Regions from separate parts of the Sphingomonas sp. HMP9 genome, predicted to be linked through region 2. Evidence: riboswitches for the same ligand, from Rfam matches in the RefSeq annotation. Region 2 holds a riboswitch; each other region holds the start of a gene.
The links. A riboswitch is a leader RNA that binds a small molecule or an ion and turns the genes downstream of it on or off. The one in region 2 is predicted to bind cobalamin.
Positions count from the first base shown of each region.

Region 1: it holds a riboswitch for cobalamin, as region 2 does, so the genes downstream of both, HMP09_RS08580 (TonB-dependent receptor plug domain-containing protein) here and HMP09_RS04475 (DUF1636 domain-containing protein) in region 2, are expected to answer to the same signal.
Region 3: it holds a riboswitch for cobalamin, as region 2 does, so the genes downstream of both, HMP09_RS03715 (HoxN/HupN/NixA family nickel/cobalt transporter) here and HMP09_RS04475 (DUF1636 domain-containing protein) in region 2, are expected to answer to the same signal.

Region 1 is NZ_AP022673.1:1,939,526-1,949,906, forward strand. Features, by position in the region: gene alr (alanine racemase) at 1-761, opposite strand, end outside; gene HMP09_RS08565 (ABC transporter ATP-binding protein) at 811-1,605, opposite strand; gene HMP09_RS08570 (FecCD family ABC transporter permease) at 1,596-2,564, opposite strand; gene HMP09_RS08575 (ABC transporter substrate-binding protein) at 2,713-3,519, opposite strand; gene HMP09_RS08580 (TonB-dependent receptor plug domain-containing protein) at 3,516-5,414, opposite strand; cobalamin riboswitch at 5,531-5,729, opposite strand; gene HMP09_RS08585 (TonB-dependent receptor) at 6,050-8,113, opposite strand; gene HMP09_RS08590 (DUF4126 domain-containing protein) at 8,162-8,752, opposite strand; partial or broken gene HMP09_RS18660 (hypothetical protein) at 8,811-8,876, shown strand; partial or broken gene HMP09_RS18390 (SDR family oxidoreductase) at 8,918-9,055, shown strand; gene msrB (peptide-methionine (R)-S-oxide reductase MsrB) at 9,072-9,521, shown strand; gene HMP09_RS08605 (hypothetical protein) at 9,615-9,758, shown strand; gene HMP09_RS08610 (L-dopachrome tautomerase-related protein) at 10,020-10,381, shown strand, end outside.
Region 2 is NZ_AP022673.1:1,022,457-1,032,837, reverse strand. Features, by position in the region: gene HMP09_RS04485 (NAD(P)/FAD-dependent oxidoreductase) at 1-1,505, opposite strand, end outside; gene cobO (cob(I)yrinic acid a,c-diamide adenosyltransferase) at 1,561-2,166, shown strand; cobalamin riboswitch at 2,360-2,555, shown strand; gene HMP09_RS04475 (DUF1636 domain-containing protein) at 2,728-3,135, shown strand; gene cobT (nicotinate-nucleotide--dimethylbenzimidazole phosphoribosyltransferase) at 3,132-4,145, shown strand; gene HMP09_RS04465 (histidine phosphatase family protein) at 4,142-4,711, shown strand; gene cobS (adenosylcobinamide-GDP ribazoletransferase) at 4,708-5,421, shown strand; gene HMP09_RS04455 (cobyric acid synthase) at 5,386-6,855, opposite strand; gene cbiB (adenosylcobinamide-phosphate synthase CbiB) at 6,843-7,787, opposite strand; gene HMP09_RS04445 (threonine-phosphate decarboxylase) at 7,780-8,754, opposite strand; gene cobU (bifunctional adenosylcobinamide kinase/adenosylcobinamide-phosphate guanylyltransferase) at 8,849-9,403, shown strand; gene HMP09_RS04435 (Crp/Fnr family transcriptional regulator) at 9,727-10,381, shown strand, end outside.
Region 3 is NZ_AP022673.1:849,913-860,293, forward strand. Features, by position in the region: gene HMP09_RS03695 (precorrin-8X methylmutase) at 1-472, opposite strand, end outside; gene cobG (precorrin-3B synthase) at 473-1,618, opposite strand; gene cobN (cobaltochelatase subunit CobN) at 1,615-4,848, opposite strand; gene cobW (cobalamin biosynthesis protein CobW) at 4,857-5,906, opposite strand; cobalamin riboswitch at 6,011-6,224, opposite strand; gene HMP09_RS03715 (HoxN/HupN/NixA family nickel/cobalt transporter) at 6,384-7,451, opposite strand; cobalamin riboswitch at 7,619-7,837, opposite strand; gene HMP09_RS03720 (S9 family peptidase) at 7,899-10,007, opposite strand; partial or broken gene HMP09_RS03725 (cytochrome P450) at 10,051-10,381, opposite strand, start outside.

The DNA of each region.
Region 1 (10,381 bases), 920 kb from region 2:
GCCACGTCGGTGTCCGCCGTCGCGGTCCAGGTCGCGTTATAGCCGACCGTTTGCCCCACAGATACGCGGCGGCGCTGGAGGATCTGCGCTTCGATCGTGACTACGGACTCGATCGCATCCGCCAGCCCTGCACGGGGAACACCGCCATACAGCGCCAACCCCGGACGGGTCAGGTCGAACGCATACCCCTTGAGCGCGATGCCCGCCGAGTTGGCCAGACTCATCCGCCTCGCCGCCGTCCGCCCGACGAGCGCGGCGAAGCGGTCGCGTTGCGCTTCGTTCATCGGCGAGTCCTCGTCGGCGCAGGCCAGGTGACTCATCAGCGTTTCGATTGCGAGTCCATCGAGCAGGCCGCCCGCGATATCGTCCGCCGAAATGCCAAGGCGGTTCATGCCGGTGTCGACCATGACGTCGCACGCCCCGCCGCCCGCCGCCTTCCAGCGCGCGACCTGGGTGGGGGTGTTCAGGACCGGGCGGGCGAAGCCGGCGGCCGCGGCGGGCATGTCCTCCTCGCGGACACCGTGGAGGACCGACACGGTCAGGCCCAGCGGCGCGAGTTCGGCGGCCTCCTGCCAGTTCGAGACGAAGAAATCGCGGCAGCCGGCGTCGGCGAGGCGACGCGCGACGTCGATCGCGCCAAGCCCGTAGCCGTTCGCCTTGACCGCCGCGCCGCACGCGGCGGTGCCGCTCATGCGATCGAGCGTGCGCCAGTTCTGGACGAGGGCGTCGCCGTCGAGGCGCAGGCGGAGGGGAGCGGGAATGTCGATCACCCGGCGCGGGATAGTGCCCCCGGCCGGGCGCGTCGACCGTCTATGCCGCGTCGCCGTCGAATGAACCGGCGCGCCCGACTGGAACGAGCAGGCGGCGAACACCGTCGTCGAGGTGCGCCACGCGGACGCCGAACACGCGGCCGAGCGTGTCCGCGGTCATGACTTCGGCCACCGGCCCGAATGCGACGACCCGGCCATCCGCGATCAGCAGCGCGTCGTCGGCCGCGCGCTGCGCCTGGACGAGGTCGTGGAGGACGATCGCCACCCCTGCCCCGCCGAGCGCATAGCTGCGCAGGCGGGTGAGCAGGTCGATCTGGTGCGCGGGGTCGAGGCTTGCGAGCGGTTCGTCGGCGAGCAACCAGCGCGGTTCGCCTGCCAGCACGCGCGCGAGCAAGACGCGCGCGCGTTCGCCGCCGGAGAGTTCGCCGACCGGGCGATCCGCGAGATGGAGCGTCTCGGTATCGTGCATCGCCTGCTCCACCGCCGCGTAGTCGGCAACCGACGGGGCGGCATGCGCGCCGAGATGCGGCAGGCGACCGAGCGCGACGACATCGCGCGAGACGATGTTCCAATGCACCGTCGCGTCCTGCGGAAGATAACCGATCGCGCGGGCTCGGGCGCGCGGGTCCATTCGCGCGACGTCCTGCGCGTCGAGCCGGACGCTGCCGGTGCTGCGGTCGACGAGCGCGGCGGCGGCCTTGACGAGCGTGCTCTTGCCCGCGCCGTTCGGGCCGAGGATCGCGGTGACGCGGCCGGGGCGGAGATGCGCGGACACGTCGCTCAGGACAATGCGCTTGCCGAGCGTCACGCCCAGCGCCGCGATGATCAGATCCATGCGCGGCCCCGTTCCCTGACCAGCAAGACGAGGAAGAACGGCGCGCCGATCATCGCCATCGCCACGCCGAGCCGGACTTCGCCCGCACCGGGTGCGAGACGGACAAGGCTGTCCGCAGCGAGGACCAGCGCTGCACCACCGAGCGCGGAGGGCAGCAGCAACGCGCTCGGGCGATGCCCGAAGATTGGTCGCAGTAGGTGTGGCACGACCAGCCCGACAAAGCCGATCACGCCGGTCACCGCGACGCCCGCGCCGACGACGAGCCCGGTGCCGAGCACCACCAGCAACCGCACGCGGCCCATCCGTATCCCGAGCGACCGCGCCGCCGCCTCGCCCAACGCCAGTGCGTCGAGCGACCGGCCGGTCAGCAACAGCAACACCGCGCCGGCAAGCATTGGCGGCAGGGCAAGCGTCACGTCGTCCCAGCCGCGATCGGTCAGCGCGCCCATGATCCAGTCGATCACCTCTGCGACCGCATAGGGGTTCGGCGCGATCGAAATCAGGAACGCGGTGAGCGCACCGGCAAGGCTCGACAGCACCGTGCCCGCGAGGATGAACGTGATCGCGCTCGGCGACCGCCATGTCAGCGCGGCGAGCAACGCGACCGCGCCGCCCGCGCCCAGCATCGCGGCGACGAAGATCGCGGGGCCGGAGCCCAAACCGAACACGATCGCCGCCACCGCCGCAAGCGCTGCGACCGACGACACGCCGACGACCGCGGGGTCGGCGAGCGGGTTGCGGAGATACCCTTGCAGCACCGCCCCCGACAGCCCGAGCGTCGCGCCGAGCGCGAGCCCGAGTACCGCGCGGGGCAGGCGCAGTTCGAGGATGATCCACCAGCGCGGATCGCTGGAGAACCAGGCGGAGGCCGGCACCCAGACTTTCCCACAGCCGAGCGACAGCCCGAACAGGAGGACTACAAGCAGGCCAAGCGCGATGAGTTTGAGCAAGCGGGTCATCATAATGCGTCCCGAAGCATGCCGAACGCCACCACCCCGGCGGAGGCCGGGGCCCAATTGGGGAACACTTGCGACAGTGGGCAGCGCGCAATTATTTTGGCCATTCCAATTGGACCCCCGCCTACGCCTAAGTGGCGTGCATGTCGCATCACAGCCCCGCCCGGATCGCGGCGAGGCGTTCGAGAGCAGGCGGGATCGTCGGCCCGCCGCAATTGATCAGCACGCGCGAGAAGACGGCTTGCGGCGTGCGCGGCAACAAACGGTGGCGCAACGCGGTGCCGCGGCCGGCGCGTTCGGAGGCGATCACGACGGCGGGCGGCTGCGTCACGATCGTCTCGGCGGACAGCGTGCCGGTATGCGTCAGGCCGTAGGTCGCGGCCGCGTTGCGGAAGCCGACGCGCGTCATCATGTCGTTCAGCAACGTGCTTCCCCCGGTCGCGAGATCGCCGCTGATATAGAGCAACGCGCTTGGCGAAGCGCTGTCCTTGCGGCTCCAGCGTGCCACCGCGCGGTCGATCTCGGCGTTGATCCGTGCGCCACCCATCGGCGCTCCCGCGGCCTCGGCGATCTGCGTGACCTGCGCCTGGCTTTCCGCAATCGAGTCGGGGATGCCGACCAGCAGCGTCTTCAGCCCGGCCCGCGCGTAAGCCGCTTGCGTCGCGGGCGGCGTATAGGTGCTGGCGATGACCAGATCGGGATGGAGCGCGATCACCTCCTCCGCGGTCCCGGCGATCCCGCGAAACCGGTGGGCGACGGCGATAGGGATCGAGGTCGCGGACGGGTCTTGCGAATAATGGCTGATCGCGGCGATCCGCGCGGGCGGCAGGATGCGGATCAGCACCGCATCCACGCACGGATTGGTCGAGACGATCCCCCCGCCCCCGCTCGCCGCCAGACTCGGGGGCCTGGCACAGCCTCCGAGCAGGAGCGCGAGGAGGATCGCCGCCCGGCTCACTTCAGGCGCAACCGCACGCCGCCATAGGCCGCGCGGCCGTAATTGCCGTAGCCGGCGATCGTCTCGTATCGCGCGTCGGTCAGGTTATCGACACGGCCATAGACCGCGAACCGCTCGCCGATCGGCAGCTCCGCACGAACCCCGGCGAGCGCATAGCCGTCGAGCCGCGTGGTATTGCCGGCGTCGTCGAAGCTGTCACCGACCATCGTCACGGTGCCGCCGACGGACAGGCCGAACCCGAACCGGTAATCGGCATCGACGCTCGCGGTCTGCTTGGGGCGCCGCGCGAGATCATTGCCGAAATTGTCGCCGATCGAACGGTTCTCGGTGTCGATATAGCTGTAGTTTGCCGTCAGCGTCAGCGCGTCGACCGGGCGCAACGCGAGCGTAAACTCGACGCCCTCCGCTTCGGCCCGCGCAACATTGTCGTAGACGCCGAACGGACGGTTGGCGCAGATCGAGTCGCGCGTCGCCAGCTCGGCCGGGCTGCAATCGCGAAAGTCGATCTGGTTGCGCGTGCGGCGATTGAAATAGGTGACGCCGACGCGTGCCCGGTTACCGAGAAACGCCTGTTCGACGCCGACGTCGAAGTTGCGCGCGGTCTCCGGAGCGAGGAAGGAATTCCCGTAGTCGGAGAAGAGCTGGTACAAGGTCGGTGCCTTGAAGCCCTCGCCGTAGCTGGCGCGGAAAGTGGTGCCAGCGTTGAGGGCAAGTGCAGCGTTCGCGCCGACCGTCGTGTGGCTGCCAAAATCGTCGTGATCGTCGTTGCGGATGCCGCCGGTGACGGTGAGAATGTCGAGCGGCTTGACGATCAGCTGGCCGTACACACTGGTGATGCCGGTATCCGCGAAGGTAGTGCCGTCGTTGAAACGGCTGTTCTCGCGCTCGACGCCTGCGACCACGCGCACCCGGTCGATCGGGCGGAAGTCGCCTTGGTACTCATAGCGCTCGCTGCGGCCGCGACCGATGAACGATATGTCGCCGCCGGGGTTGGAGAAGTTGTCGCGGTTGATGTCGGCGATCGTGAACGCCACGCGATTGTTGAACCGGCCGTCGGCCAGGTTCGCATGCAGCCCGGCATAGCCGTACACCTCCTGCGTCGTGCCATATGCGGGGCTGTCCGCCACCACGTACGTCTCCGGGTCGAAACCATCGTCGATGTCGACACGGCTGTCCGCGAAATAGCCGCGCAGGTCGAGGCCGATGCCCGGCGCGAACTCGACGCCGAGCCGCCCGGTCGCGCCATATTGACGATAGCCGTCGCGCTCGGTGCCGCTGGCCGCCGACGAGATGCCGTCGGTGCGCAGATATCCGCCGGTCAGCGATCCCGACACCGGCCCCGACTTGCCCGAGACGCCGGCGCTGGCGAACACGCCGTCGGCATAGCCATATTCGGCGTTGGCGCGCGCCTGGACGCCTTCGGTCGGCGCGGCGGTGATGATGTTGACGACGCCGCCGATCGCCTGGCTGCCCCACGGCACCGAGTTCGGCCCGCGCAACACCTCGATCCGCTCGACCGAGCTCGACAGGAGGTTGCCGAAGTTGAAGCCGCCGCCGGTCGACGACGGATCGTTGACGCGCACGCCGTCGATCACGACGAGCGTCTGGTCCGCCTCGGCGCCGCGGATGCGGACGCTGGTCAGCGCACCGACCGTGCCGTTGCGCGTGACGGTGACGCCGGGCGTGGTCGCGAGCAGGTCGGACACCACGGTGGTTTGCCGGCGCTCGATCTCGGCGCGGTCGATCACGGTCACGGCTTGGCCGATCTCGCTCAGCGGTTGCGCCGCGCGGGTCGCGGTGACGACGATGTCGGAGGCATCGCTATCGGGGATCGTCTGGGCATTCGCCGGTGCCACGATCATCGCGGCGCCCAGGAGAAGGAAGAACTTCGTCATCAGGCACGTCCTAACCAGAACCGCCTGCGACCATTCGCAGCGCGGCCAGACGTCTCTCGCTCGAGGAAACCCGGCTATGCCGGAGCACTCGTCCGCGCCGGACACCCGCCCGCGCAGTGGATCGACCGTGAGAGGCAGGTCTCCTGGCTTCCGGGTCGCCGCGTCCACCCCGCCTTCCCAGGTCGAAACCCAGTGGCATATTCGGGGTGGCCGCTATCCGGTCACAGTTGCGGGTACAGCGCCGGTCTTGCGGATCTCCGCGCACCGACTTCCCTTTTGATCCCGTCGCCGGGAACCCTTCACGAGGGCGGCATTAGTCGCGCGCCAGGCACGGGTCAACGCGGGGGATAAGGAGCATCGACCCGCAAGGGGGCGCTGGGGTAAGCAGGCTGACCATCCATAGCACCACCCCGGCGCAGGCCGGGGCCCAGTTGGGAAACGTCGCTAAGGGAGCGCTGCCCCTCGTTACTGCGACCTTGCCAACTGGGCCCCGGCCTTCGCCGGGGTGGTGGCGTGTTGGTCAGGACGACGCGTTCCCTTCCTTGCTCTCCCGCGAAGGCGGGAGCCCAGACTGGGTCCCCGCCTTCGCGGGGGAAACACGCTATCTTCGTTTCCTTGGCGGGGCGAAATGAATCTTACCGGAGCCCGTACCGCAGCCCCACCCAGATCGTCCGCGGGGTCGCGCGCTCGACGATGGTCGCGCCGCTGATCCCTGCCTCGACGCGCTCGTCGAACAGATTCTCCCCGCGCAGTTCAGCGACCAGCGAGCGCGTGATCGGTAACGCCGCATACGCATCCAGCGTCGTCGCCGGAGCGAGCACCCGCGTGTTCTGGTCGTCGTCATACTGTCGCCCGATATGCCGCACCGTCAGCGACACCGCCGCCGCCTCGCGCCGCCAGTCGACCGTCCCCGACACCTGGTCGCGCGGCGTCTGCGCCGGTCGCAAGCCGTCCAACGCGGCGGTGATCCCCGAACCCTCGACCGTCGAACTCGTATGCGACCATGACGCCTGCACACCGATCGGACCGGGCCGATACGCCGCATCCAGCTCGAACCCCTGCGCGCGGATCGCGTCGAGATTCTGGCGGACACGGTAGGTGGTCACCCCCGGCAGCACCTGCGATGGACTGGTCGTCGTGACGTTCGCCACGGCATCCTTCAGCCGGTTGTAGAAATAGGTCGCGGCGATGCTCATCCCCGGCGCCGGTGCCAGCGTGACACCACCCTCGACCCCCGTCAGCCGTTCCGGCGACAGCAGTGCATTGGCCGCGGTCGCATCATTGCCGACACGGAACGGCCGATACAGCTCGTTGAGCGTCGGCAACCGCCATCCGCGATACCCAGCCGCGCGCAGCGTGATCGCCTCGACCGGCTGGTACGCCACGCCCGCCCGCCCCGTCGTCTCGCTGCCGTCGCGATCCGCATAGCGCAGGTTGGTCAATGCCGCCCCGCCCGCCAGCGGCCGTTCGGTCAGATAGCCGCCATCGATCGACCACCAGTCGACCCGCCCGCCAAGGCTGACCGTAAAGTCGCCCGCCACCAGGCTCCCATCCGCGAACATACCGGTCGTCGTCGTACTACCGCCAGCCTCGCGCCGCCGCGTCGGCACCGCGGACACGAACGTATAGAGCTCCTGCGTCTTGCCGCGGACATCGCGAACATCCGCACCCAGCCTGAGCGTGATATTCTCCCCCAGCGGCGGAGCGATCTCGATGCGCCCGCCCATCCCGGTCGCCGGCGTATTATACTGGTTCAGCGACTGGATCGCGGTCGTCCGCGGCGCATTGATGCTGTTGAAGCTGCTCGCGAACGCCCGCGTCTGCAGATACGCCAGCGCCGAATAGCCCCAGCGCCCGCGCCCGATCAGCCGGACGCTCGCATCCGCGCCCTCGCTTGTATTATCGGTAAAGTCGCTCCCCCGGTCGCGCCGATCGGTGAACGCGCTCGCATTCATCTGCACTTCGGTCTTCGCACCGATCCCGATCACGGTCCGCAACGCCCCCGACGCCTGCTCGTACGGCGCAGCGCGATCGACGATCCCTCGGCTTTCTTCGACTGTCGGCGTAAAGCCGTCGCCACGGGCATACGCGCCCGACACGGTCGCAAACCCCGACTCGCGCACCAGGGCTGCCGACCCCTGCGCATCGACTGAATCCCGGCTGCCATACGCAACGCTGCCCTGGAGCGGCGTTGCCCGGTCCGGCGTCGCACTCTCAAGCTCGACCGTCCCGGCCAGCGCCCCCGGCCCCTGGTACCCGCTTCCGCCACCGCGCGTGACGCGGATGCGCCCGAGACGCCCCGTCGCATAGGCCGGAAACGCAACCCAGCCGCCGAACGGATCCGCCTGCGGTACGCCGTCGAACACCAGTAGCGCGCGACTGGACGCGTTGCCGCCGATGCCCCGCAGCGAAATTCCCTGGCTGGTCGGATTGGCACTGCGCGAATCCGACCGGCGGAATTGCTGCAGCCCAGCGACATCGGCCAGCACGCTTTCCAGCCGGTTGCTCGCATTCGCCTGGATCCGGTCGCGGTCGATCGTGACGATGTCGTACGCACGATCGCCGGGCGCGTTCGCAAGCCCGCGCCCGGTGACGACGATGTCAGCCGGTTGACCGGCAGGCGCAACGGTCATTTGCGCGACCGCACGGCCGGACGAAAGCAGCACGAAGGCGAGCGTAGTGAGCGAGATACGGATCATCGCCGGCGCATGGCAGCTTTTCCGCCCGCCCGGAATACGCCTCCGACGTCAGGCCGCGCGGAGAGACCCCGCGTTGCGCGCGATCGCCGCCGCCCCCGCAAGGACCGCGGCATCCTCGACGAACCCCGTCGGCGTCTGGCCGTATTGCGCCATCGCCGCCATCCGCGCGCGCCAGCCGGGATAGGATGCCGCCACCGCGGTCAGTCCGCCGACCGCGGCACCGATCCACCGTTGCCGCCGCGGGACAAGCGACGCGCCCGCGATCGCCGACGTGATGAAGCGCGCGGCCAGCCCGATCGCGACGATCCGGTCGGGCGCGGTCTTCTGCTTGTCGCCTGCCATCTCGCCGATCGCGAGCGCCAGCGCACCCGCCGCGACGAGGGGATGCGACAACAGCTTGGGCGCACCATTGTCGGCGGGCAATTCGTTGCGCGCCGCTGCGATGGCGACCGTGGCGAGCGGCGTCATCGCGCGCTGGCCACCAACAAGGCCCATCAGGAAGGATGCGAGCATGATGATCTCCGGGAAAGCAGGTTCGAACGCATCAACGCGCGCGGGGCCAGCCAGGGTCCGCCATGCCAGCCCGCCGGCGATCTCCTTGGTTTTGCTTGGAAACCGGTACGTGTGCCGGTCGTTCATCGCGGTATCTCCCAAAGTTTGAGGACATGGATCGACGAGATTTGATGGTAAGGTCATAGTGATAACCGGTGCCGCATCGGGCATCGGCGAACGGGCCGCACGTCGCTTTGCCGCAAAAGGCGCGACGCTGGTGCTCGGCGACAAGGACGCGGACAGCCTCGCAAGGGTCGCCGCCAGCCGCCCGAGGACATCGCCGGCGCCATCGCGTTTTTGGCTAGCGCAAACGCGCACTATATAATCGGGGTCAACCTGCCGGTAGACGGCGGCCTGTCCGCCTCGAACGGCCAACCGGCGCTCTCCTGAGCGCGAGAGGATCAGCATGACCGACTACAAGAAGACCGACGAAGCGATCGCCAATCTCACCCCCGAGCAGTTCCACGTCACGCAGCAGAGCGGCACCGAGCGGCCGGGCACGGGCGAATATCTCAACACGCGCGAGCCCGGTCTCTACGTCGACATCGTCTCGGGCGAGCCGCTGTTCGCGTCCGCGGACAAGTTCGATTCGCATTGCGGCTGGCCGAGCTTCACCAAGCCGATCATGCCCGAGCACGTCGCCGAACTGCACGATCGCAGCCACGGCATGGTCCGCACCGAGATCCGTTCGGCAGGCGCCGACAGCCATCTCGGCCACGTGTTCGAAGATGGCCCGCAGGACAAGGGGGGCCTGCGCTACTGCATCAACTCCGCGTCGCTGCGGTTCGTCCCGCGCGCCGACATGGAAGCCAACGGATATGCCGCCTACCTGACGCAGGTCGACGCGGCGGGCTGAACGTCCGGCGTGACGGTGTGTCGCACAGGCACGCCGTCACGTCTTGACGACACTTCCTTTCAGCGCCGGATCGCGAGCTTCGCACCCAGCGTCGTGACCAGCCCGAATACGGCGTGGTTCACGCTGTGTTTCCCGATCGGACAGCTCGCCGCTCCTGCGATCGCCCGCCACCAAGAGCGCAATGATGCGCAGCCCGGCCACGAGCCCGCCTGCGACCGCGCCGGCCGCTCGTCGTGACTGCGCCATACCTGGATCCATGGTTTCGCCCCGGAAGTTCTGCCGCCCACAACGCGGGGATCGCAATTTGGCCCACCCCGTCGGGTCGGCCGATCATCTTTGCGAATCATTGGCTTAGCCGCCGGAACAGCAGCCTTGCGAGACTGTTTCGATACCATGACCCTCCGCGGCGGCCCTGCCCCGCGTGCCGCCACCGCGAGCCCGACCCCCGATCCGACCCCGATCCGACCCCGATCCGACCCCGATCCGACAAGGACCATCATGCCGATCCAGACGACCGACGATCTCGAACTCGCCTATGCCGATACCCGACCGCGCGATGGCCGGCCGGTGCTGCTGATTCACGGCTGGCCGGACGACGCATCGACCTGGGACGATGTCGTTCCCGCGCTCAACGCGGCCGGGTTGCGGACCATCGTCCCGACCTTGCGCGGGTTTGGCGACACGCGGTTCGTGCGCGATGCGCCACGCTCCGGGAACAGCGCGATCCTGGCAATGGACATGATCGCGCTGATGGACGGGCTCGGGATCGAGACATTCATGATCGCCGGGCACGACTGGGGCTCGAACACCGCGGAAGCGCTCGCGGTCGGCTGGCCCGACCGCGTCGAGCGGATGGCGAT
Region 2 (10,381 bases):
GTGTTCAGGCTTACGAAATCGTCGCCGCGCGTGATCCGCACCGGCGACGACGTCCGTGTTTCGACGCCGGTAAGCACTGCGTCGGGGTGGTCATAGCCGGGAATCTCGCGCCCGAATGCTGGCAGAGCCTCGCGCAACGCCGTGATCGCGAACTCGGGCAGGCATTCCGACAGATCGGTCATATGCACGCCCGGCTTGTACGACGGGACCACCGACCCGAGGGCGGTCGACGCGCGCCCCGCGAGCAGGTCGCCGATCCGTTGCGCAGGCGCCTTGTAGTTCGACCCGCCCGCAACATAGGCGCGCGACTCCCAGTGGCGTTGCAACTCGATCCCGGCGAGCGGGTGGCCGGGATAGTCGCGCTCGGGGTCGATGCCGATGACGATGCCGGAGTTCGCGTTGCGTTCGTTGCGCGAATATTGGCTCATGCCGTTGGTGGCGACGCGCCCCTCCTCGGAGGTCGCGGCGACGACGGTGCCACCCGGGCACATGCAGAAGCTGTAAACGGTGCGGCCGTTCTTGCAGTGGTGCGACAGGCTGTACGCCGCCGCACCGAGATCGGGGTGGCCGGCGCAAGGCCCGAACCGCGCTTCGTCGATCCACGACTGCGGATGCTCGATGCGGACGCCGATCGAGAACGGCTTGGCCTCGACGTGCACGCCCTTGGCATGCAGCATCTCGAACGTGTCGCGGGCGCTGTGGCCGACTGCGAAGACGACGTGGTTGGCCTCCAGATAGTCGCCGGTGCTCAGGTGGAGGCCGCGAAGCTGGCGCACGCCTCCCTCTTCGACGACGTCGAGACCGTCGACGCGGGTCGAGAAGCGGTATTCACCGCCGAGCGCCTCGATCGTCTCGCGCATGCTCTCGACCATGGTAACGAGGCGGAACGTGCCGATATGCGGATGCGCTTCGGTCAGGATTTCGGGGGGCGCGCCGGCCTTGACGAACTCGGTCAGGACCTTCCGGCCGAGATGGCGCGGGTCCTTGATCTGGCTCCACAACTTGCCGTCGGAGAAGGTGCCGGCGCCGCCTTCGCCGAACTGGACGTTGGATTCGGGGTTGAGGACGCTCTTGCGCCAGAGGCCCCATGTGTCCTTGGTGCGCTCGCGTACGACCTTGCCGCGGTCGAGGATGATCGGGCGGAACCCCATCTGCGCGAGGATGAGTCCTGCGAACAGGCCGCAGGGCCCTGCGCCAACGACCACCGGGCGCGGGCCGGTATAGCTCGGGCCGCCCTTGGTGACGAAGCGATACCCGGTGTCGGGGGTGCGCTGGACGTGGCGATCCTTGCGGAAGCGGGTGAGGACAGTGTCCTCGTTCTTCAGCGTGACGTCGACCGAATAGACGAGTTGGATGTCCATTTTGTCGCGCGCGTCGTGCGCGCGCCGCGCGATCGTGTAGCGGATCAGGTCGCGCGGCGTCACGCGCAGCCGGTCGCGGATCGCGGCGGGGAGCGCCTCGTCGGCGTGGTTGAGCGGCAGCTTGAGGTCGGTGATGCGGAGCATGAGGCACGCTCTAGCGCCGCGCGGCGCGATCCGCCATCGGGGAGCGGGAGAGGACATGATCATGCGGACCGATGACGAGCAGAATGCCAAGAGCGCCAAGCGCAAGGAGGTCCATGACCGGATCGTCGCGACCAAGACGATCGAGAAGGGGCTGATCATCGTCCACACGGGCAAGGGCAAGGGCAAGTCGACCGCCGCCTTCGGCATGGCGGTGCGGATGATCGGGCACGGCCGGAAAGTCGGCGTCGTCCAGTTCGTCAAGGGCGCGATGGCGACGGGCGAGAAGGCGGTCTTCGACGCGTTTCCCGTGCTGTGCGAATTCAAGCCGATGGGCGAGGGGTTCACCTGGGATACGCAGGATCGCGCGCGCGACATCGCGGTGGCGCGCGAGGCGTGGGACGAGGTCAAGCGCATGATCGCGGATCCGTCGTATGCCATGGTCGTGGCGGACGAGCTGAACATCGTGTTGCGGTATGAGTATCTGCCCGTCGACGAGGTTCTCGCGGTGTTGGCGGCCAAGCCCGAGATGACGCATGTCGTGGTGACTGGGCGGAACGCGCCGGATGCGTTGATCGAGATGGCGGACCTGGTGACCGAGATGACGCAGGTGAAGCATCCGTTCCGGTCGGGCGTGAAGGCGCAGCTGGGGGTGGAGTTCTAGGGGCGCGCCGCGATCGTCGACGTCCGTCATCCGTCCTCCGTCATCCTGACGAAAGTCAGGATCCAGAGCCAAAGAGGGTAGCGCTCGTTACCCTGGATCCTGACTTTCGTCAGGATGACGGGGGTGGGTGGGACATGCTGGCGCGTGTCCTAAGGATACTGCCCGTGTCTTGCGTCGCCTCTTCCGCCCGCGTATCGCTCGACCCGCGACAGGTTTTCCCGAGGCGGCAACGCTGAGGGGAATGAAAATGGGAACGGGAAACACCCGGCTGCCCCTGCAACTGTACGCGGCGAGCCATCGTGCCACATGCCATTGGGATACTCCCGAGAAGGCGGCGCGGACGGCGTTGACCCGCGAGCCAGGAGACCTGCCTGTCGCGGTCGTCTTTCGTCCGGCCAGGGTGCGCCGAACGGACGGGTAACACCCCGAGCGACGACATCGCTTCGTGTCGCGCAAAGGCTGGAGGCGTGCGCCTTTTGCCCTTCGCGTGGTGCGGGACCGACTGTCCGAAGGGGTTCCTATGCCAATAGTGATATGTTTTGAGATCATCCGGGAACGGACATGCTGAAGCCGGTCGAGGACGGCGTCGCGGTGGTCGCGTGCAACACGTGCCGCCATTCCGCCGACGCGCGCGACGACGGTGACGGCGTGCGCGGCGGCGCCCGGCTGGTCAGCGCGTTGAAGGCCGTGCAGGCGACCGATCCGGCATATGCCGGGGTCGCGGTGCAGGAGATGCCGTGCCTGTTCGCGTGCCAGGATTTCTGCACGATCCACCTGCGCGCGCCTGCCAAGGTCGGCTATGTGCTCGGCCGGTTCGAGGCTACCGAGGATGCTGCGCGGGCGATCCTCGATTACGCGAAGCTCTACGGCGAGAGCGCATTCGGCCAGGTGCCGTTCAAGCAATGGCCGCAGGGTGTGAAAGGGCATTTCATCACGCGGACTCCGCCGGAGGGGTTCCTGGTCGAATGACCGCGTTTGCGACACCCGCCGCGTTTCTGGCGGCGTTGCGCGGATTGCCGCGGGCCGACGCGGCGGCGCGGTCCGCCGCGATCGCCCGGCAGGGGGATCTGACGAAGCCGCCGGGGTCGCTCGGGCGGCTGGAGGATATCGCGGTGTTCATGGCTGGCTGGCAGGGCAACCCGCTGCCCCGGCTCGATCGCGGCAGTGCTGTGGTGTTCGCTGGCAATCACGGCATCGTCGCGCGCGGCGTGAGTGCGTTTCCGGCCTCCGTCACAGCCCAGATGGTCGCCAATTTTCAGGCGGGCGGCGCGGCGATCAACGCACTGTCGCGCGCCGCGGGGCTCGACCTCAAGATCGTTTCGCTAGATCTCGACCAGCCGACGGCGGACTTCACGCAAGCCCCGGCGATGTCGGAGGACGAGTGCCTCGCGGCGATCAACGCGGGCGCGGCGGCAGTCGCCGATGCGCCGGATCTGGTCGTCCTCGGCGAAATGGGAATCGGCAACTCGACCACTGCCGCCGCGCTGTGTCTGGCGAGCTTCGGCGGGTCGGCACGCGACTGGGTCGGGCCGGGCACTGGCGTCGATGACGAGGGTATTGCGCGGAAGATCGCGGTCGTCGACGAGGGGCTCGCGCTGCACCGCGACGGGCTGGGCACGCCGTTCGAGATCCTGCGGCGGCTCGGCGGACGCGAGCTGGCGGCGATCGCGGGCGCGGTGCTTGCCGCGCGGTTGGCGGGTGTGCCGGTGATGCTCGACGGGTTCATCTGTTGTGCAGCGGTCGCGCCGTTGGCGGCAGCGTGCCCCGACATCCTCGCGCATTGCCTGGCGGGACACGTCTCGGCCGAGCCGGGACACCAGCGCCTGCTGGAGCACATGGCCCTCGCTCCATTGCTGTCGCTCGGGATGCGGCTGGGCGAGGGTAGCGGCGCTGCGACCGCGACGTTGCTTGTCCGCGCCGCATTGGCGGTGCACGCCGAGATGGCGACCTTCGCCGAGGCAGGCGTTTCCGCGGCGTGAGCGCGCACATGCTGTATCTGATGCGGCACGGTGCGCCGGCGGTGGCGGGGCGGCTCCTCGGGCGAACCGACGATCCGGCGACCGAGGCGGGGATCGCAGCCTGTTTAGCGCGGGCCAGCGGGCTTGAGATCGACCGGATCGAGGCATCCGACCTGATCCGCGCGCGCGGCTGTGCGCAGGCCATCGGCGAGCTGCGAGGCGTTGCGGTCGAGACCGATCCACGTTGGCGGGAACTGGATTTCGGCGCGTGGGACGGGCTGGCCCCGGCGGCAATCGACCCAACCCGACTGGCCGCCTTCTACGACGATCCGGACGCCGCGCCGCCCCCCGACGGCGAGCGCTGGTCCGCGTTGCAGGCCCGTGTCGCGCAGGCCCTTGCCGCTGTGCCGCCAAGATCGACGTTGGTCGTAACGCACGGTGGCACGATCCGCGCGGCACTCGCGGCGTTGTGCGGGTTCGATCGGCGGCAGATATGGGCATTCGACCTCCCTTATGCTGCGCTTGTCTCGCTACGGATCTGGCCGGGCCCGACGCGGACCGTGCAGATCGTCGGGCTGGCGACGTGAGACGGCTGATCGTCGCGTTCGGGTTCCTCACTCGCTTGCCGATGCCGCGCGTCGATAGCGGCGCCGAGGATTTCGCCGCGGCGATCCGTTTCTATCCCGTCGTCGGCCTGGCGATCGGCGCGATCGTCGCAGTCGCCGGCTGGCTGGGCGCGCTGGTCGATCCGTGGACAGGCGCCTGTGCCGCGCTACTGGTGTGGATCGCGGTCACCGGTGCGCTGCATCTCGACGGTCTCGCCGATCTCGCCGACGGGCTCGGCGCGGCACATGGCGATCGGACGCGGCTGCTCGCGGTCATGGCCGATCCGCATATCGGCAGCTTCGGCGTCGTCGCGATCGTAGGGCAGATGCTCGCCAAGCTCGTGCTGTTGCATGCGATCGGACCGCACTGGCCCCTGATCCTCGTACCGTTCGCCGCGAGGATGGGGCCGCTACTCTGGTCGAAGCTGTTGCCGCCACTCCGGCCCGGTGGCCTCGGCGCAGCGGTCGCCGGCGCGGTCCGCCCTCGCGACCTGCTCGGGTGGGGCCTGCTACTCGCGCTCGCTGCCGTCGCAGTACCGGCGCTGCTTGCCCTTCCGCTCGTAGCGGTGGCCGTCGCGGCATGGTTGCGGCGGACGCTCGGTGGGGTGACTGGCGACGCGCATGGTGCCGGGATCGAGATCGTCGAAACCGGGTTGTTAGTCGCGCTCGCGGTGGCCCGCGCGCTCGCTTAGCGCTAGCAGCGCGTCCAAGTCGACATGCCGCTCGAGCGTCGCGGCGATCGCATCCAGCGCGTCATCGATCGAGGCCGCATGATCGGGCCCGCTGCCCGCGACACCCAACCGGGCCAGCCACGCCGCGCGCTGCTCCGCAAGCGCGAGCAGACCGTGGACATAGCTGCCCGACACCAGCCCGTCCGCACTCGTCGCACCCTCGGGACTGCCATCGGCACGGTGCCCGACCGGACGGGCGGTCGCTGGCCCGGTGGTCGCCCCCATGTGCATCTCATAGCCCTCGAAAGACGCGCCCCGTGCCCGGCCGCGAACTCGCTCCAGCGTCTTGTGGCCGGTAAGAACCGTGTCGACATCGAGCAGCCCTAGCCCCTCGACGCGGCTCGCCGGCCCCTCGATCCCGTCCGGGTCGGCGATACTGCGACCGAGCATCTGATACCCGCCGCAAAGCCCGAGCACGGGCTTGCCGCGACGATGATGCGCATGGATGTCGATGTCCCATCCCTGCGCGCGCACGAAGGCGAGATCCGGGATCGTCGCCTTCGATCCCGCGAGCACGATCATGTCGACGTCCGGGATTGGGGTGCCGGGCGGTACCATCACCACCGCGACGCCGCGTTCGAGCCGAAGCGGATCGAGGTCATCAAAATTGGCGATCCGCGGCGTGATCGGACAGGCGATCGTGACCCGGCGCTGCGCACTGGCGGCAGGTCGTTCGAGGATCACCGCATCCTCGCTCGGCAGCCTCACCGCATCGGCTAGCCACGGCACGACGCCATAGCCCCGCCACCCGCTCCGCGCTTCGATCGCGCGATACCCGTCGTCGAACAGCGCGGGGTCGCCGCGAAACTTGTTGATCAGGAAGCCGTGGATCATCGCCGCGTCGGCCGGGTCGATCACCGCGCGCGTGCCGACGATCGCCGCGATCACGCCACCGCGGTCGATATCGCCGACCAGCACCACTGGCACGCTCGCGGCGCGCGCGAAGCCCATGTTGGCAATGTCCCCGGCACGCAGGTTGATCTCCGCCGGGCTGCCTGCGCCTTCGACGACGACGAGATCGCAGCCGGACGACAACCGTTCGAAGCTGTCGAGCACGTTTACCAGCAGCCCTTCGCGCCCCTCGCGCCAGCGCGCTGCGGCCAGCGTGCCGCGCACCTGGCCGCGGACGATCAGCTGCGACGTGCGATCGCCCTGAGGCTTGAGCAGGACCGGGTTCATGTCGACGCTGGGCGCGACGCGGCACGCGATCGCCTGCGTCGCCTGGGCACGACCGATCTCTCCGCCATCGGCCGTGACGGCGGCATTGTTCGACATGTTCTGGGGCTTGAAAGGACGGACCGACAGCCCGCGATTGGCGAACGCGCGGCATAATCCCGCGACCAACACCGATTTGCCGACGTCCGACCCGGTTCCCTGAAGCATCAGAGCGCCCATGCGATCCCCCCGGCAATGACGAGCAAAAGCACGCAGGCGCGGCGATAGATGCCGAGCGCGGCGCGGAGGTCGGCTGCGGTCGCGTCCACGCGGCCGTCGCCAATATAGGGCTTGGCGACGCTGACCCCGTCATAGGCGATCGGCCCGGCAAGACGAAGGCCTAGCAGGCCCGCCATGGCCGCTTCGGGCCAGCCGGCGTTGGGCGAGGCGTGGTTACCCGCATCGCGCAGCATCGTCCGCCACCCTGCAACGCGCCACCCCGCTGTACACAACACTACGCCGCTCACCCGCGCCGGTATCAGGTTGGCAAGATCGTCGGTGCGGGCGGCAGCCCAGCCGAACGCGCGCCATCGTTCCTCGCGGTGCCCGATCAGGCTGTCGGCAGTGTTGATCGCCTTATACGCCCATAGACCCGGCAGTCCGGCGGCCAGCAGCCAGAACAGCGGCGCAACGACGCCGTCGCAAACGCTTTCCGCCAGACTTTCGATCGCGGCGCGCGCGACGCCGGCTTCGTCGAGCGTTGCGACGTCCCGACCAACGATCATCGCGACGCGCGCGCGCGCGGTTTCGAGGTCACCGGTTTCCAGCGCGCGCGCGACCGGTGCGACATGATCGTATAGGCTGCGGATCGCGAGGCCAGGCACCGCCATCGCGCCGATCGCGATCCACGCCACCGGACCGAACACGAGGCGCGCGACTGCGGTCGCACAAAGCGCGACCGCAGTCGCTACGGCGACGAGCGCGACGGTCGTGACGACACCGGCGGCGCGGCGTGTCGCGTCCGATAGCTTGGGACGGTTCCACCGAGTTTCGGCCCAGCCGATCATGCGCGCGAACCCGCCGACCGGATGACCGACCCGCGCATAGAGCGGTGCCGGCCAGCCGATCGCTGCGTCGATGATGATCGCCAGGACCGCGACCGGCTCAGCCATCGCCGAGTGCTTCGTCGAGCCGCGTGAAGGCGGCATCGGTGCCGGGGATCCCCATCCGCAGCCAGCACGGCGCGTGATCGAACGTGCGCGTCAGGATGCCGGCCTGCGCCAGCCGTTCGAACAGCGCTTGCGCCGCGTCGGTCTCGATCAGCCGGAACAGTGGGCATTCGCCGCGGGCTTGCAGGCCATGGCGTGCCAGCATCACGTCCAGCCTGGTGGCACGGTCGAGGATAGAGACTCGCGATGCGGCGATCCAGTCGGCGTCTTGGTAGGCGGCGGTGCCATAGGCCACGGCATGCCCCGAAATAGGCCAACTGCCGAGCCGCTGTCGCATCGCGGAGACGTGTTCCGGCGGGGCGATCATGAACCCGAGTCGCACGCCGGGCAGGCCGAAGAATTTGCCGAACGACCGGAATATGATCGCGCGGTCCGTGGGACGGAGCAGGGGGATGATGCTCGAGTCCGGCGCTACGTCTGCGAACGCTTCGTCGACGATCAGGAAGGCGCCGTTGCGCGCGATATCGAGCAGGCGTTGCGGCACGTCGCGGCGGCCGTCGGGATTGTTGGGGTTGGCCAGCAGCAGCGTGCCGTCCGTCACGGTATCGATCGCATCCCGCGCTATCGGAACGGAGCGGTCGATCGCTTCGGCGTGCGTGGCATAGCTCGGCACGATGAATCGGGCGGGGGTCGGCAGGTCGAGCGCGGTGAGCGTTCTCAGGCCGAGTTCGCTGCCGGGCAGCGCAACGACCCGGTCCGCGGTCGTGCCGAATACGGCAGCAGCCGTGGCTTCAAGATCGGCGATCGCGGCGGGCGAGGGGAGGCTATGCAGATCGACCGTCGGCGCGATTTCGATCGGCCAGGGGCACGGATTGATGCCGGTCGACAAGTCGAGCCAGGGGCGCGGCGCATTCGGATAGCGGGCGGCGGCAAGGTCGATCCGTCCACCGTGGATGCGCAGCGCGTTCATACCGTCTTTCACTCGAACTCGCGGGCTTTCGCTTGATCTTCCGAGCGTCATCGTCATTCCGGGCATGCGGAGCAAGCACGAAGGAGATGGTGGGATGCAATCGGTCGGAACGCCGTTCGGGAAAAGCCTGTTCGTGCTGGGCGGCGCGCGCTCGGGCAAGAGCCGCCACGCGCAGGCCTTGGCCGAGGCCGCGGCGACGGACCAGACGCGGCTCGTCTACATCGCGACCGCGCAGGCGTTCGACGGCGAGATGGAGGACCGGATCGCGCGCCACCGCGCCGATCGCGACGATCGATGGAGGACCGTCGAGGCTCCGCTGGCACTCGGCGACGCGCTGGCGCGCGAAGACGGCGTGGACGTGGTGATGCTGGTCGACTGCCTGACCCTGTGGATGTCGAACCTGCTTCTCGCTGACGAGGCCATCGCGGCCCGCGTGGACGATCTGGTCGAGACGATCGCCCGGCTGCAAGGCCGCGTCATCCTCGTTTCGAACGAGGTCGGATTGGGGATCGTGCCGGACAATCATTTGGCGCGACGTTTCCGGGATGCCGCGGGGTCGCTCCATCAGCGGATCGCGGCACAGGTTGATTCTGTCGACAATGTCATGGCCGGATTGGTGCAGCGCTGGAAGATGCCTCTCAGTGATTGAGTATCTCGCGGCGACTATCGGACGGCATTGCTCGGAATATCGGCTATTCACTGAGAATAAAAATAACCATTTGTTTGCTGGAAAAACCTGATCTCGTTTCTGATTGGCCAAACTTCGCTATCGTGTTCAGCCAACCGCCAAATAAATAATCTATCTTTTATTTACGCAATCCGAAAATTAATTGGGTCAGATCGAGCGTCTCAAACATTAATTATCCCATTTTGCGCGAGCTATGTTAAAAGGGCGGATCGCCAGCCGATTTCTGGGCTCTGGCGACCGAGAGATGCATGTGCTCCCGCCCCGATTTCTGCGGGATTACACTTATGGCTACGACGCCTAGCCCCCTGGCGCTGATGGTTCGGAAGTTGGAAACGCACGCGGTGCTGGGCGACGGTGACCGCAACGCATTGCTCGCGCTGCCGTACACGATCCGCACGTTCGAGCCGTCCTCCTACCTTGTACGCGAAGGCGACGCGCCGGATCAATGCGCCGTCCTGCTGTCGGGGTTTGCGTATCGCCAGAAGCTGACCGGCGATGGCATGCGCCAGATCGTGTCGCTCCACATCCCGGGCGAGCCGCTCGACTTCCAGCACCTGTTCCTCGACGTCGCGGACCACAACGTCCAGACGCTCACCCGCGCGGAGATCGCGACGATCCCGCGATCGGCGTTGCGTGAACTAGCGCGCAACCGCGCGGCGATCGGCAACGCGATCTTCGTCAACACGCTGGTCGAGGCCTCGATCTTTCGCGAATGGATCCTCAATATCGGTCGGCGCGATGCGCGGTCGCGACTGGCGCATTTCCTGTGCGAATTCGCGATCCGTCTCGATACGCAAGGGCTTACCGGCGCCGACGGCTATGAATTGCCGATGAGCCAGGAGCAGCTCGGCGATGCGCTAGGGCTGACGGCGGTGCACGTGAACCGGACGATCAAGTCGCTTGAGGCTGACGGGCTGATCGGTCGCAATCGTCGCCGGA
Region 3 (10,381 bases), 170 kb from region 2:
CCGCCGGGCGCGGGCAATGGGGGTCTTCGAGCATGTTGAGCAGGCGGAACAACGCGGTCGGCGCGTTGCCGATCGCGACGACGGCGCCAGCGAGATGCGGACGCCAGAGCTCGAGCGCCGCGGCCGATCGCGTGTTGCCCATCGAACGGGCCAGATCCAGTGTCTCGGGCGCATGGAGCGTGCAGATGATAGCGTTGTCGGCGGGCAATCTGGCGCGCGTGATGCCTTCGGTGACCATGCGTGCGTCGCACAATATCGGCGCACCGGCCTGGAGCGCCTTGCGGGCTGCAACGGCGAACGTTGGCGAGAAACGTATGTGCTGCGCGAGCCCGACCAGTCCGGCGGCATGGATCATACGGACGGCGACCGGCTCTTCCGCGGACGAGAAGCGGGCAAGGTCGGCTTCCGCGCGGATCATCGCGAAGGACTGACGGTAGATCGCCGCGCCGTCGGTTTCATAGGCGTACGGCATTCAGGCGGCTCCGAAATGAGCGAGGATCTGCGCGGCGTCGAGGCCAGCGCGGGAGGGTGGTGCGCCGGCTCGCGCGCCGAACGCGAGGTCGTAGCGGCCTTCGCGCCCGGTCAGCGTCACGTCGGCGGGGGCGGCGCGCGCGCATCCCTTCGCGCATCCGGAGACGTGCAGTCGACCGGCGACGTGCGGCGCAAGACGGTGTGCAAGGCCGCGCGTTTCGACGGTGGCTTGCGGACAGGCCGGCGCACCGACGCAGGCATCTGTGCGCAGGAGCGATGACGATGGATCGGTAATGAAGTCGGCAGGGTCGGGTTGGTTCGCGACCAGCGCATCCGTTTCGCAGATCATGACGCGCCAGGGCGTGAGGCGGATCGCATCGATCGCGGGCTCGGCGCGGAGGAAGCGGGCAAGCGCGGCCGCTACGACCCGACCGAATGGCAAGCCGAACGCGATGCCACGTGCATGCATGCCGGGTTGGACGTAAGCCGTGGATGCCGCCGGGGGCGTCGTGCCGGCCGCCCATTCAGGAAGCGGAACATGGTGGCGCGCCATGCGACCGCTGACGACACCGCCGCTTTCTACGAACCACCCCGCCAGCGCGATCAGGTGGTCGACTTCGGTCCCGGGCGACAGCGGTTTGCCAGTCACGCGGCCGTCTGCGCGCAGGATCAACTGTCCGGATACGGCACGTTCGATACGGAAGTCGGCCGGGGCGTCTTGGAGCGTCGGCGTAGAGCCGGCGTCGATCGCGAAGCCGATCTTGCCAGGAAGATGAGGTAATTCGGACAAGCGGCCGCGCACCTCTTCGGCGATGCGATGCGTATCGTCGCCTGCCCGCCATTCGGGTGCGACGAGGATGTTGGCGCGGGCTTCTCGCGTCGGATTCGGGTCGATCAGGCCGAGCGCGAGAAGCGCGTCGATCAGCGGGCGCCAGCTATCCTCTCGGACTCCGCGGATCTGGAGGTTAGCGCGGGTGGTGGCGTCGATCTGACCGTTGCCGTGCCGCGTTGTAGCCTCGCACAGGCCGAGCACCTGCGTGCGTGTCAGGCGGCCAAGCGGGGGGCGGACGCGCACCAGCAGGCCGTCACCGGCCATCATTGGGCGCCACGCGTCGGGGCACCAGCCTTTGACCTCGAATGCGCTCATGCCGGCAGGTCGAGACGTGCGAGGATCGAGTTTCGGCGCGTCGGCCAGAGGTCGGCGTCGTGTAGGGCGGCGAAGCGCGCCTGCATCGCCGCGAGCGCGCTGGGGTTGGCTTCGGCGAGGAAGGCGTGGACGTCGTCTCGGCCCAAGGTGGCGTCGTAGTAAAGGTCGATCAGTTCGGGGCTGACGACGCTGGCGAGGTGCGCGAAGGCCCCGAGGTGGTCGAGCGTGGCGGCGATCTCTGCGCCGCCGCGGAAGCCGTGGCGCATCATGCCGTCTACCCAGCTTGGGTTTGCAGCGCGGGCGTGTACGACGCGGGCTATCTCCTCGCCCAGCGGGCGCGCTTTCGCGTGATCCGGATTCCGCGCGTCCAGATGGTAGAGCGAGGCGCGTCCCCCTGCGACCGATTGCGCGGCGGCGAAGCCGGCCTCGTGCGCGGCATAGTCCGCGGCCAGCAGGAGATCGGTTTCGGGCAAGTCCTGGACGTGGACGAAGGCATCGGCCGCAGCGACACGGTTGCGGATGCCGGTCGGGTCAAAGCTGTCTTGGCCGTCGTCGAGCGCATGGCTGGAGGCGGATAGCCACGCTTCGCCGGCCGCCAGCCGCGCCTCTGGCGTGTAGGTTCCGGCGGCGCTGCCCATGTTCAGGCCGTAACGGCCTGGTTCAGGGCCATAGACGCGGGCGCTGACCGCCTTGCCGACGAAGGGATTCCAGTCGGCCGGTTCGTCGCGGGCGCCGAGCGCCCGGACCGCTTGGCCGAACATCGTGCAAAGCGTCGGGAAGGCGTCGCGAAACAGACCGGATACACGCAAAGTGACGTCGATGCGGGGGCGGTCAAAATTGGCCAGCGGCAGGATTTCGATACCCGTCACGCGGTCGGACTGAATGTCCCACACCGGCTCTGCGCCCAGCAGGTGAAGCGCCATCGCGAATTCCTCGCCCGCCGTGCGCATCGTCGCGGAGGCCCAGAGGTCGACGACCAGATTGCGGGGATAGTCGCCATGATCCTGCAGGTGGCGACGGATCAGTTCGTCGGCGAGCTTCACACCCTGGGTATGCGCAGCGCGCGACGGCACCGCGCGAGGGTCAGTGGTGTAGAGATTGCGGCCGGTTGGAAGAACGTCGGCGCGGCCCCGCCACGGGGAACCGGAGGGGCCGGGTGCGACGCGTTTGCCTTGGAGGGCCGTCAGCAATCCCGTACGTTCGGCAGCGCCGTGCTCGCCGCGGCCGTAGATGTGGAGGCCGTCGCCGTACTGGCTCTCCTTCACGTCACACACGAAGGTATCGATACGCGTGATCGCTTCGGCTTGGGACTGCGCGTGAACAAGCCCCAGCGTGGCGGCGAGGCCCGTGGCGGTGGCTTCTTCGCGGATGTCGCGTTGCAGGCGATCGCGGCGCGCCGGGTCGAGGCCGTCGGCGTTGGAGAATTCGTCGAGCAGCGCTTCAAGGCGGCCGAGGCCAGCGCCGGTACGGCTGCGTTCGAGCGGTGGCGGGACGTGACCGAGCGTGACCGCGCCGATCCGGCGCTTGGCTTGGGCGGCTTCGCCGGGGTCGTTGACGATGAACGGGTAGATGACGGGAATCGCCGCCGTGAGCGCTTCGGGCCAGCAGGCGTCGGACAGCGCGACCGACTTGCCGGGCAACCATTCGAGCGTGCCGTGCGCACCGACATGGACGAGCGCATCGGTGCCGCGCACGCGAAGCCAGAGATAGAAAGCGACATAGGCGTGGCACGGGCATCGCGACAGATCGTGATACTCGTCCGCGCGGTGCTCGCTACGGCCGCGTTCGGGTTGCAGCGCGATTAGTGCTCCGCCGCGATCGACCGCGGTGAAGGTGAAGTCTTCGGTGGGGACGCCCCAGCTTTGCCGGAGGTCGTTCCGCAGCGCTTCGGGGAGGTGCGCAAGCGCCGCCTGATACTCGGCGAGCGGCCAGTGGATGCGGGACGTAGCTAGGTCGCTGACTTCGGGAGTGATCGCGTAGCCGGCTTCGGCAAGGTCGGCGAGAATGGCGTGCGTCGAGGCGAGCGCGTCGAGGCCGACGGCGTGCGCCATCTGGTACGCCTTGCCGGGGTAGGTCGAGAGGACGAGCACGATCCGGTGGTCGGCGACGGGTTTGCTGGCGAGCTTGATCCAGGATTCGATGCGCGCGGCGATGGCGGTAACGCGTGCAGCGTCGGCGCGGTGTTCGCGGCGGGTGTATTCCAGGTCGCCGTCCCGCGTTGCGGCTTCCTTGAAGCTAGCGACGCCGGCGAACAGGCGGCCGTCCACCTCTGGCAGGACGACGTGCATGGCGAGATCAGCGGGCGACAAGCCGCGCGTCGCGCCCGCCCAGGCGGCGCGGTCGGAGGTGGCGAGCGCGATCTGGAACACGGGCACGTCGGCGCCGTCGAGGGGTGTGGTGTCGGTGGCGCCGCGTGCCGAAAAGGCGGTGGCATTGACGATCGCGGCGGGCTCCAGGGTTTCAACCCAGCGGGTCAGCCAGCCGGCTGCGTCGGGCGCTTTCAAAGACGGCGCGAACAGGCCGATGGCGTCGAAGCCCCGCGCGGTCAGTTCGGCGTGAAGAGCTTCGATCGGGTGCAGGTCGGCGGCGGTGAGGTAGGAGCGGTAGAAGACGATCAGGATGCGGGGGCGGTCCGCGTTGAGCGCGAACGCGGCGGGACAGGTCACGCCGTCATGCGGTTGCCAGCCGCCGACGTCGGCGATCGCGCGGACGCCGGTCACGGGGCCGGCATAGCAACCGGCAGCCAGCGCGAACTGCGCGAGGGCCGCTTGCGCCGCAACCGCGCCACCTGTGTCGCAGAGGTGCGCCAGCCGGCGGAGCGTCGAAAGCAAGATCGTCGAGGCGGCATCGAGGCGCGCGTCGATCCGACCATCGGCGGCAAGGACTGCAAGCGCAATGCCCTTCTCGCGCGCGAGAGTCTCGACCTGTTGCAGGCCGTAGCTCCAATAGGAGCGCCCGCCGATCAGTCGGATCAGGATGCCCTTCGCACCGGCCAGCGTCTGCTCGACATAGGTGTCGACCGAGAGCGGGTGCTGAAGCGCGGTCAGGTTTGCCAGGCGCAGCGAGGGCAACCGGCCTCCGGCCGCGGCCGCACGTCTCCAGCCTGCAGCGAATGCGCCGAGGTCGCCGTCGGAAAAGGATAGGACGACGAGGTCTGCGGCAGATTGGGCGAGGTCCTGTGGGACCGCGCTTTCCTCCAGCCCGTGGGTCTCGCGGAAGACGACGTGCATCGCGGGCCTCAGGCGTCCAGCGCGGCCTTAATTCGGGCCTCGTCGATGCGGTCATGCTCGGCGATGATCACCAGCTGCGTGCGGCGGGGTTCGTCGGCGCGCCACGGGCGGTCATACTGCGTCCGGACCCGCGCGCCGACCGCCTGGACGAGCAGGCGCATCGGCTTGCCGGCGACCGCGGCGTATCCCTTCACGCGCAGGATGTCGGCGCTGCGGGCGAGCGCTTCGATCCTGGCGGCAAGTTCGGCAGGATGGGCGATCTCGCCGAGCGCGACGACGACGCTGTCGAAATCGTCATGCTCGTGATCGTCTTCGCCGTCGTGATGTGATGGGCGACTGGCGATGTCGTCCTCGGCGGCGGCGTTCAGGCCCAGGATCACGCGCGGGTCGATGATGCCGTCGGTCAGGTCGATCACCGGGAGCGGGCGGGCGGACTCGGCGGCGATGACCGCGCGCGCCTTGGCGACGCCCTCGGGACCGGCGAGATCGACCTTAGTGAGCAGGACGAGATCGGCGCACGCGAGCTGGTCCTCGAACACTTCGGACAGAGGCGTCTCGTGATCGACGCTCGGATCGGCGGCGCGCTGCGCATCGAGCGCGGCGACGTCGGGCGCGAACCGTCCGGCGGCGACCGCCTCCGCATCGGCAAGCGCGATGACGCCGTCGACGGTGATGCGCGAGCGGATCGCCGGCCAATCGAACGCTTTCAGCAGCGGCTTGGGGAGCGCGAGGCCGGACGTTTCGATCAGGATGTGATCGGGGCGCGGGTCGAGCGCGAGCAGAGTCTCGACGGTCGGAATGAAGTCGTCAGCTACCGTGCAGCAGATACAGCCGTTCGCCAGCTCGACCACGTTCTCGGCCGGGCAATCGGGGATTGCGCAGCCCTTGAGAATGTCGCCGTCGATGCCGAGCGTTCCGAATTCGTTGACGACGACCGCGAGACGGCGACCGTTCGCGTTGCGGATCAGGTGGCTGATCAGCGTGGTCTTGCCGGCGCCCAGGAAGCCGGTAACGATGGTGACGGGGACTTTTGCCAGGGTTGGCGAACGGTCCGACATTGTTGTTCTCCTTCGAGCATACGCGGGCACGCACGACCTTTCGGCCGCACGCGTTCGTCGCTCAGACGGAGTACCGTGCCGCGACCATCCCCTGGATCAAGGCAAGAGCGACCGTTGCGCTGGCAGGTCTCCTGGCTCACGGGTCAAAGCTCGACATACGCCTTCCCAGGTTTGCACCCAGTGGCTGCCCCCTCGCGAAGGGCTTGTGCGTCTCGCTCACCGCTTACAGTTGCAGGGACAGCCGCGGCATTGGGAGGATACCTCCCGCACCGCATTCCCATTCAAGCCCCGAAGGGCACCGGCGCGATCTGTCGAGGTTCGGTGAAACCGAGCCTCGAGGGTGGGTTAGAGGAATATCTTTGGCGTGCCAACTCGCTCGGTCCCCTCATCCTGATGAAAGTCAGGATCCAGATTGACGGACGCTGTCGCCTGTGGCTCTGGATCCTGGGTCAAGCCCATGATGACGGGGTGCACTCGTCATCCGTGCACGACCTCGATCTCGTCGAAGCGTTTCCAGCGGTAGATCGCGAAGCTCAGCACCCAGCACAGCACGAACAGGCCGATGATCGCAAAGCCAAGGCCGTTGAAGTTCTCGCCGAGCGCGGTCGCCACGTCCCAGGTGCCGCCGGTCAAGCCAAGCTTCGCGCCCAGCAGTGCCAGCGTCTCGATCCCGCCGATCGCGATCGCGACGATCGCCGAGATCAGCGTGATCGTGATGTTGTAGTAGAGCTTGCGGATCGGCTTCACGAACGCCCATTCATACGCGCCGAGCATGACGACGCCGTCCGCCGTGTCGACCAGTGCCATGCCCGTCGCGAAGAGAATCGGGAGCACGAGGATGGTGCCGATCGACAGACCGTCCGCCGCCTGGCTCGCGGACAGGCCGAGGATCGCGACCTCGGTTGCGGTGTCGAAGCCTAGCCCGAACAGGAACCCGAGCGGGGCCATATGCCAGCTGCGCGTGACGAGCCGGAACATCGGCCGGAACAGGCGCGCGAGCAGCCCGCGGTTGCCGAGCAGCAGATCGAGGTCTTCCTCGACATAGACGCCGCCGCCGCGGACATGGCCGAACGTCCGCCACACGGAGCGCAGGATGACGAGGTTCATCGCCGCGATCGTGAACAGGAACACCGCCGAAATGACGGTGGCGACCACGCCGCCGACTTGCTTGAACGCCTCGAACTGCGCCAGCGCGCTGGCGGTGAGCGCGATCGCGACCGCGGCGATCAGCACGATCCCCGAATGGCCGATCGCGAACCAGAAGCCGACCGCGATCGGGCGCTGGCCGTCCTGCATCAGCTTGCGCGTCACGTTGTCGATCGCGGCGATGTGATCCGCATCGACTGCGTGGCGCAAACCCAGCCCCCAAGCGAGCAACGCGGTGCCGAGCATCAGCGGCTGCGCATTAAAAAGTGAGAACGCCCAGCCCCAGGCGGCGATGTTGGCCACGACAAGGGCTGCGAACATCCAGCCGATGCGTTTGCGCGTCGACAGTCGCCTGGGTTTATCGAGCGTCGCCGGTTTCTCGATCGTGACAGTCGTCATGCAGAACTCCCCGGCGTCCGACGAGGACCGGGGCCTGCCGCGAACGGCCGGGCCGTGCGACGACCGGACGCCATGAGCGACCGACGCACGACGCCGATGCGGCCCCCGCCACAAGGTCGTCGCTCAGACGGCGTTCACCGTGCCTCGGCCACCCCCTGGACCGGGACAAGAGCGACCAGACGCCGGCAGGTCTCCTGGCTCGCGGGTCAACGCTCGGCACCCACGCCTTCCCAGGCTCTTCGGCCCAGTGGCTGCCCTCGCGAAAAGGGCTCGTGCGCTTCGCTCGCCGCTTACAGTTGCAGGGACAGCCGCGGCATAGGACGGCGAACCGTCCGCACCGCATTCCCAATCAAGCCCTTCCGGGCACCGACGCGATCACGGGAAACGGCTCGAAGCCGCGTCCCGCGCGATCGGTACCCTGCTTTCGATCGCGTGCCAACGGGCGTGCTATTTCGTCAGGCCAAGTTGTTGCAGCATGAACGCCTGCCATTCGGCATTCTGGCGATAGCGTTCGAAGCGGCCCGACTTTCCGCCATGCCCAGCCTCCATGTTGACCCGGAACAGCAGCGGGTTCGTGTCGGTCTTCAGTTCGCGCAGCTTCGCCACCCATTTGGTCGGCTCGTAATATTGCACCTGGCTGTCCCACAGCCCGGTGCCGACATAGAGCGCCGGATACGCCTTCGCAGCGACGTTGTCGTAGGGCGAATAGCTCAGTATGTAATCGTACGACGCCTTCTGCGCGGGGTTGCCCCATTCGTCGTACTCGAACGTCGTCAGCGGGATCGACGCGTCGAGCATCGTCGTAACGACATCGACGAACGGCACCTGTGCGATGATCAGCTTGTAGTCCGCCGGCGCCATGTTCGCGACGCCGCCCATCAGCAGTCCGCCCGCGCTGCCGCCCATCGCGGCCACACGGTTCTTGGCGGCATATTTCTGCGCGACGAGATAGCGGGTGACATCGATGAAGTCGGTGAAGCTGTTCTTCTTGTTGAGCAGATGCCCGTCGTCATACCAGCCGCGCCCCATCTCCTGCCCGCCGCGGATGTGCGCGATCGCGTAGACGACGCTGCGATCGAGCAGGCCGATCCGGCCCGGATCGACCGCCGGATCGCTCGAAATGCCGTAGCTGCCATAGGCGTATTGGAAGAGCGGCGCGGTGCCGTCGCGCTTCACACCCTTGGCATAGACCAGCGAGACCGGGATCCGCGTACCGTCGCGAGCGGGTGCCCAGACGCGTTCGGTTACGTACTTCGCGGGATCATAGCCCGGCACCGGTGCGACCTTCAGCACGCGCCGCTCGCCGGTCTGCGCGTTGACCTCGTAGGTCGTCGTCGGGGTCACGAGCGAGCCATAGGTGTACCGAACCCACGGCGTCGCGGTTTCCTCGTTGACGTCGAGCGACATGCGATAGGCGGGTTCGTCGGCGGTGACGGGGGTCGACTTGCCCGCGTCGCTCAGCACGCGGATCATGCGATTGCCACCCTCGCGCTGGTCGATTGCGACGAACCCATCGAACGGCTTGAAGCTCTCGATGAAGACCCTGTCGCTGGCAACGGTCAGGTCATGCCAAGCAGGCCTTCCTTTGCCAAGATCGGCGTCGGCGACGGTGACGAGCTTGTAGTTCTCGGCATCCTTGTTGGTGCGGATAATCCAGCGTTTGCCGAGATGATCCGACCTGTAGCGGAACTCTCGCGCCCGCGGCGCGACGATCGTGAAATTCGTTGGCGTAGCGGCGGGAGCGCAACGCTGCTCGTCGCTGACCGTGCTGCTCACGCCGATGCACACGAACCTGTCGTCCGACGTACGCGAGACGTCGATCGAGAAGCTGTCGTCTTTCTCCTCATATAGCAGCCGGTCGCTCGCGACCGGGGTGCCGAGGACATGCGCCTTCACGCGGTAGCCGCGCAGCGTCACCGGGTCCTTCTCGACGTACAGGATCGTCTTGTTGTCGTCCGCCCAGACGACGTTGGGCTCGATGTTCGAGAGGGTGTCGGCGAGGAGCGCGCCGGTCGCGAGATCCTTCACCTTCAGCACATATTGGCGGCGCCCCACCGTATCCTCGGCCCAGGCGACGCGGCGGTTGTCGGGGCTCACCGCCCAATCGCTCAGCGCGAAGAAGCTGTGGCCCTTGGCCATTGCCGGCTGGTCGAACAGCATTTCGGGCGGCGCGGTGCGGCTGCCCTTGCGGCGCTCTAGGATCGGATAATCCGCGCCCGTCTGGAACCGGGAGCCGTAATAATAGCCGTTCTTGGCATAGGGGACCGAGCTGTCGTCCTGCTTGATATGCGCGACGGTGTCTTCGTAGAGCTTGGCCTCGAGCGGTTTCAGCGACGCGAGCTGCGCATCGGCATAGGCGTTCTCCGCGGCGAGATAGGCGAGCATCTGCGGGTTCTTGCGCGTGTCGTCGCGCAGCCAGTAATAATCGTCCTCGCGCGCGCCGTTGGGCGACGTCACCTGGAACGGCTTCTTCGCAACGCGCGGTGGCTGGACCTGCGCCACCGCGGCCGTCGCGAGCAGCGCCACACCGGCCAGCATCATGTAGCGCATCGTCATATCTTGCCCCGCCCAGTTGGTCGGCTGCGAAGATGACGAATTGTTACGGCGAAGCAAGCGGAACGAACGTCACCGGCAGACCGTCCTTCGGGCGTGGGATCGGGAACACCTGCCACGCATCACCGCTGCCCGGCGCCGCCTCGATCCGGTAGCGCGTCAGCAGATGCGCGATGAGCAGTCGCATCTGCATCGTCGCGAAGTGCAGCCCGATGCACATATGCGCGCCGCCGCCGAACGGCACCCACGCGAACCGGTGGCGGCCCTTCGACGCCTCGGGTGTGAAGCGCAGCGGATCGAACCGCTCGGGATCAGGCCAATATTCCGCCATGTGATGCGTATAGGTGATGCCGACGCCGACGCTGGTCCCCGCCGGA